Regions from separate parts of the Streptomyces sp. NBC_00286 genome, predicted to be linked through region 1. Evidence: riboswitches for the same ligand, from Rfam matches in the RefSeq annotation. Region 1 holds a riboswitch; the other holds the start of a gene.

What was found. A riboswitch is a leader RNA that binds a small molecule or an ion and turns the genes downstream of it on or off. The one in region 1 is predicted to bind cobalamin.
Region 2: it holds a riboswitch for cobalamin, as region 1 does, so the genes downstream of both, OHT21_RS36655 (cobalamin biosynthesis protein) here and OHT21_RS22155 ((2Fe-2S) ferredoxin domain-containing protein) in region 1, are expected to answer to the same signal.

Annotation. Positions count from the first base shown of each region.
Region 1 is NZ_CP108054.1:4,849,910-4,853,111, forward strand. It holds gene OHT21_RS22145 (FecCD family ABC transporter permease) at 1-321, opposite strand, end outside; gene OHT21_RS22150 (ABC transporter substrate-binding protein) at 381-1,370, opposite strand; gene OHT21_RS22155 ((2Fe-2S) ferredoxin domain-containing protein) at 1,440-1,859, opposite strand; cobalamin riboswitch at 1,898-2,086, opposite strand; gene OHT21_RS22160 (alpha/beta fold hydrolase) at 2,269-3,202, opposite strand, start outside.
Region 2 is NZ_CP108054.1:8,100,058-8,103,259, forward strand. It holds gene OHT21_RS36650 (cobyric acid synthase) at 1-458, opposite strand, end outside; gene OHT21_RS36655 (cobalamin biosynthesis protein) at 455-1,426, opposite strand; cobalamin riboswitch at 1,570-1,713, opposite strand; gene OHT21_RS36660 (hypothetical protein) at 1,806-2,027, opposite strand; gene OHT21_RS36665 (inorganic phosphate transporter) at 2,040-3,202, opposite strand, start outside.

The sequences.
Region 1 (3,202 bases):
CCCCGCCACCGACAGTCCGGCTCCGACCACCGCGCACAGCAGTACCCGGGGCAGCCGGACGTCGGTGACGATCGTCTCGCGCACCGGGGGCCACGTCGGTTCGGCCAGGGCGGGGTGCAGTTGGTGGAGCAGGATGCCCCACACCTCCCCGGCCGGGATCGTGACCGAACCGGCCGCGATCCCGAACGTCGCCGCCACCGCGACCAGGGCGCCGAGCCCGGCCAGCACCAGGGCGTAGGGGAGCCTGCGGCGGCCGGTCACGGACTGCGCGGCCCCGGGCCCGGGAGCGCTCTTGCCGACCGCCTCGGCAGTCCCTGGCATCCTGCCCGCGTCGGCCCCGTCGGCGTCTCGGCCGGCGGCGGCCGGCTCCGTCACACCGGTCACCGGAAGCGGTCCGGGTGAAGCTGACGGGCCAGCGATGAAACGGCCGCGGGCACCCGTACGCCCAGGACGGTGGAGGACAGCGGCAGCACCGCGAACCGCTGGTTCTTGATGGCGGGTACGTCCTTCAGAGCCGGGTTGGCGAGCAGGAACTCCTTCTTCTGGGCCACGGTCTGGTCGCCGTAGTCGTAGATGACGATGACTTCGGGCGCCCGCTCGGCCACCTGCTCGAACGACACGTCGCCGAAGGGCTTGTCGAGCTCGGCGAAGAGGTTGACCCCGCCGGCCCGCTCGATCATGTCGTTGCCGATGCCCGCGCCGCCCGCGGTGAAGGCGGTCTTGTCGCCGCTGTCGTAGACGAACAGCTTGACCGGCTCGACGCCGTCGAGGCGCTCCTCCACCTCGTCCAAGGTGGCGTGCAGCCGCTCGATCTGCCGCTCGGCCCGCGCCGGGACGCCGAAGACCTTGGCGACCTCGCGGATCTCCTTGTCCATCAAGGTCATGGTCACCGGCCCGGACGGGCACTCCTCGAGGTTGAGGCGCGTGTTGACGCCGGCCTTGGTGAAGGCGTCACGGGAGCGGCCCTCCTTCTCGTCGAAGGTGGAGGACCAGCCGCCGTAGACGAAGTCGGGCTCGGCGGCCAGCAGCGTCTCGTACGACGGGTACTCCTTCGACAGCACCTTGACCTTGTCGTAGGCGGCCCGGTAGTCGGGGAGGATCTCGTCATCGAGGTAGCCCGTGCCGACCATCGACTTCTCCAGCCCGAGCGCCAGCATCACCTCGGTCGCGTGCTGGTTCAGCGACACCGCGCGCTGCGGCGGGCGCTGAAACGTCGTCTTCACCCCGCAGTTGGACACGGTGACCGGGAAGCCCTTCGCGGCCGGGCCGTTGGCGCCACCGGCGTCGTCCTGGGCGCTTGCGCCGCATCCGGAGATCAGCAGAGCTGTGGCCATGGCCAGCAGATAGGACAGCGGGCGTGTGCCCGTCATGGGAGGTTCCTCTCGTACGGGTGCTACGGACGGTCGGCGCGCGGACGGTCGGCGCGCGGGCTGCCGGTCTCAGGAGACCGCGCGGCGCCGAGGCGGGGTGAAGGCGTAGAGGTCGAGGATCTCGGGCCGGGGAGCGATGCCGGGGCCGCCCGCCCTCACCCAGGCGGCGATGTCCTCGGTCGCGGCCGGGTCGTTGACCAGACCCAGCCAGACCGGCCGCGCCCCGGCGGCCCGTCCGGCGGCGGAGGGCTGCACGACGATCACGTTGGCCTGATCGCACACGTCCAGGCATGCGGAGACGCGTACGGGGGCGGCCTCACGGAGGCGCGCGGTCTGCGCCGCGTGATCGACGCCGGTCACTTTGGGACTGCCGCAGCAGCAGTCCCGGCACACGACGACCCGGCACGGCACCTGGCCGGGCGGTATCGCCTCGACCGGTCCCCTGCCCCCCGGGCTCTCGTACGCCCCCTCGGCCGGCCTCACGGGCATGCCGAACCACCCTCCTCCGGGGAAATCCGCCCCGGGTTCGTCGAGGAGGCGACCGCGTGAGTCTCCTGGCTCTCGGGTCGAAGCTCGTCCCGGCCTTCCCACCCGTCTCCGGGCAGTGGCCTGTTCGGGATCCGCTCGCCGATCACAGTGGCGGGACCGCGCCGGATTCACACCGGCTTCCTCGTCCGCCGTCGCCTTGTCGCCGAGCATCATCGCATCTGAGGCACGGCGCGTCATCAGGGCGGTACCCAGGGGGCGTTACGCCTCTTGCCCGACAGCCTCTTGCCCGACAGGCGAAGCCGACGCGCCCTCTGCGGCGCTTCCGGGAACACCACTGCCGGTTCGGCGTCGAGGCGTCTCTGGACCGGCTGGAGGAGAACGCCCGTGGAGGAGACCGGGCCGCGCGGCATCACGTCGCGCTGCGCTCGCTCGCCTCTCTCATGTCCCGCTCCACGGCCCGGTTCTGCGCGGTGTCCGGCTGTCCCGCCGCGCTGCCCGGACGTCCGGCGCGGAGCAGTCCGCTCCAGTTCTCCCGGCTCCAGTCGGCCGGGCCGGTGGTACGCGTGAACTCCTCGACGAGGGAGAGGAACCGCGCGGGGTCGGTGTGGAACGGGAAGTGCCCGGCCCCCTCGAAGATCTCCAGGCGGCTGCCGGGCATCGCCTCGTGCGCCCCGTACGCGTGCCGTACGGGCACCACGCTGTCCCGGTCGCCCCAGATCAGCATCGTGGGCATGCCCTCGGTGAGGTAGCAGCGGTCGAGCATGGTCACCACCTGGCCGCGCCAGTCGACCACGGCGCGCAGGGTACGGATGAAGGCGCTGCGCGAGGTCGCGTCGGGAAGCGCGTCCACGAGGGTGAGCAACTCCGGTGCGTCCTGGCCCAGATCGGTGTCGAGGAGTCGCATCAGGTGGGCGAACAGGCGTGCTTGCACACCCATGCCGGGCAGGCGCAGCGCGGAGAGCATCAGATGGGCGCCGGGCAGCGACACCGCCCGCAGGACCGGATTCACCTCGCGGCCCACGCCGCCCGCGCTGACCAGGATCAGCCGCTCCGTGCGCTCCGGGAACTGGTACGCGAACTGCATGGCGACGCCGCCGCCGAGCGAGTGCCCGACCAGCGTGGCCTGTTCGATGTCGAGCGTGGACAGCAGGTCGCGCACCCCGTTCGCGTACGCGGCGACCGAGTAGTCGGCCCGGGGCTTCTCCGAGGCGCCGTGGCCGAGCAGGTCGGGGGCGATCACCGTGTGGGTGCGGGCGAGGTCGGGGATGAGCTCGGCCCAGGTCGCCGAGGAGTCGCCGATGCCGTGGATCAGGACGAGTACCGGGCCCTGGCCGGCCATGCGG
Region 2 (3,202 bases), 3.3 Mb from region 1:
GCCCCCTCACAGATCACCGCGTCATACGTGCCCCGCAACTCGGCCAGACACTCCAGCACGGTCCCGAGCAACTGCTCCTGCCTCCCGCCCGTCACCCCCCGCCGCCCATGTTCGAGGCGCTCCGCGCCGCCCCTCCATTCGTGGTAGCCGCGCGCGCTCAACTCGCCCACCGGTTTGCCCATCAGCACGACCTGACTGCTGCGGTCGCTGCCGGGCTTCAGCAGTACGGGGTTCATGAGCGCCGTCGGCTCGACGCGTGCGGCCTGTGCCTGCATGGCCTGCGCGCGACCGATCTCGGCGCCCTCGCGCGTGACGAACGAATTGAGGGACATGTTCTGCGCCTTGAAGGGCGCGACCTTGACGCCCTGGCGCACCAGCCACCGGCAGATCCCGGCCGTGACGACGCTCTTTCCGGCGTCGGAAGTCGTCCCGGCGACCAGCAGCCCACCGCCGCTCATGACGTACGCCCCTTTGCGATGAGCCGACCGGTGAGGAGCCGTCGCGTGACGAGCCGTCCGGCGACCGTCGCGCCGAGCGCGAGCCGGCTCACGCGTCGCGAGAGCCGTACGGCCCGCTCGATGTCGTCGACCTGGACGGCCCGTCCCTCGCCGTTGAGTACGGGTCGGTGCTCAACTCGCCCGCCGTACGACAGCGTTCCGCCCAGCTGTACGCCCAACGCCCCCGCGAACGAGGCCTCGACGGGCCCGGCGTTGGGGCTCGGGTGCTGGGCGGCGTCGGTGCGCCAGGCGTGTATGGCTCCGCGTGGATCGCCGCCCGCGACGGTCGCTAGGGCGGCGGTCAGCCGGGCGCCGGGCCAGCCCGTCACGTCGTCGAGCCGTGCCGAAGCCCAGCCGAAACGCCGGTACTTGGGCGATTTGTGCCCGACCATGGCATCCAGCGTGTTGACGGCCCGGAAGCCGACGAGGCCCGGCACACCCGCCACAGCGCCCCACACCAGCGCGCCGACCACCGCGTCCGAGGTGTTCTCGGCGACGGACTCGACGACGGCGCGGGCGATCCCGTCGGCGTCCAGCGCCTGCGGGTCCCGTCCGCACAGGTGCGGCAGTCGCTCCCGGGCCGTCTCGATGTCCCCGGCGGCCAGTGCCTGGCCGATGGCCCGGGCCTCGCGGCCGAGCGAAGTGCCGCCGACCACGGCCCAGGTGGCGGCCGCGGTCAGTGCGATCGAGGCGGTACGGGACGTACGTACGGACGTGGCGGCGAGGGCCGCGAGCGATACGGCACCGCCGGCGCATACGGCGGTGTGCAGGGCGCCCCACCCACGGTGGTCCCGCCACAGCACCCGTTCCACGGCGCTCGCGGTCCGGCCGAACGCGGCGACCGGATGTCCACGGCGTGGATCGCCGAGGAGTTGGTCACCGAGGAGGCCGGCGGCGGCGCCGTACGCGAAAACGCGATCGGCACGCATGGGGTCAGCCTGTCGCTACGTCAGGCAGAACCCTTGGGGTCCTCGAAACCCTCGTACTCGGCGAAACCCTCGTACTCGGCAAACTGATCCGCAACAGGCAGCCGCGCATGGCGATATGTCCTCACTCAGGGTGTCCGCGCCCTGGTTCGACGAGACCGACGGCGAGAGTTCCTGGCTCCCGGAGAACTGCTTCCCCGGTGACAGTGGCGGGACCGCGCCGGACTCACACCGGCTTCCTCTTCTGCCGCCGTACTTGGCTCGGGCAGTCCACCACGCCCACGAACAGCCGTCAACTTGCCGCTGACCTGCGACGGGAGAGTGTGCGAAGGCCCACACAGACGTGTGGGCCGACGGACGTGGGCGGGTGGGGTGTTGGGCGTCAGGCCACGATCAGGTAGATGCCGTACGCCACTGCCGCCGCGCATGCCGTGAAGCAGGCGTACGCGCCGGTCGTCGCCAGGAGCGCGGAGTTGCCCTGTGCGGAGGCCGATTCGCGGCGGGAGAGGCCGACGATGCCCAGGGTGAATGCGCCCACGAGGGCGACGGTGACGATGAGGCTGACTCCGAAGACGGAGCCGAGGGCTGCCCAGTCGATGTGCATGCGGTGGATTCCTCAGACCGTGGCGGTGCGGGTGGCGGGCTCGGTGTCCGGCTCTTCGACGTGGCCCGGCGGGGGCGGGGTGACGGCGGCGATGGCCGTGCCCATCACGTCGGCGGCTACTTCCGTGCCGTTGATGTCAGTTGTGCCGTCGGTGTCATTGACGTTCGTGTGGTCGATCACCTCACGGCGGGAGACCACCCAGATCGCGGCACTGGACGCGATCAGGAAGACGGCGACGAACGCGGTGCCCCAGGCGCCGAAGGAGGTCACGTACTCCGCGATCGCGGCGACCAGGGCCGCGGCCGGCAGCGTCAGGCCCCAGGCGACGAACATCCGGGTGGCGGTGGACCAGCGGACCACTCCGCCCTTGCGGCCGAGGCCCGCGCCCATCACCGAGCCGGAGACCGAGTGCGTGGTGGACAGGGAGAAGCCGAGGTGCGAGGAGGCCAGGATGACCGTGGCCGCGCTGGTCTGGGCGGCGAAGCCCTGCTGCGGCTGGAGGTCGGTCAGGCCCTTGCCCATCGTGCGGATGATGCGCCAGCCGCCGAGGTAGGTGCCGAGCGCGATCGCGAGACCGGCGGAGAGGATGACCCAGACCGGCGGGTCGGAGTCGGGGGCGATGGCGCCGCCGGTGACCAGGGCGAGGGTGATGATGCCCATGGTCTTCTGCGCGTCGTTCGTGCCGTGCGCCAGCGAGACGAGCCCGGCGGAGGCGATCTGGCCTGTGCGGTAGCCCTTCTTGGCGGCTTCGCCGTTCGCGTTCCGGCCGAGCCGGTACGTCAGCCGGGTGGCGAGCATCGCGGCGAGGCCCGCGACCAGCGGGGCGGCGATCGCGGGGATCAGCACCTTGGTGACGAGGACGTCGCCGTGCACCGCACCCATGCCGGCCGAGGCGATGGTGGCGCCGATCAGGCCGCCCATGAGGGCGTGCGAGGAACTGGACGGCAGGCCTACGAGCCAGGTCAGCAGGTTCCAGAGGATGGCGCCGACGAGTGCGGCGAAGATCACTTCGGGTTGGATGCCGGTCTCGTCGACGAGGCCCTTGGAGATGGTGTTGGCGACCTCGATCGAGAGGAACGCGCCGACCAGATTGAGTACGGCGGACATGGCCACCGCGGCTTTGGGCTTCATCGCGCCGGTCGAGATGGTGGTGGCCATCGCGTTGGCGGTGTCGT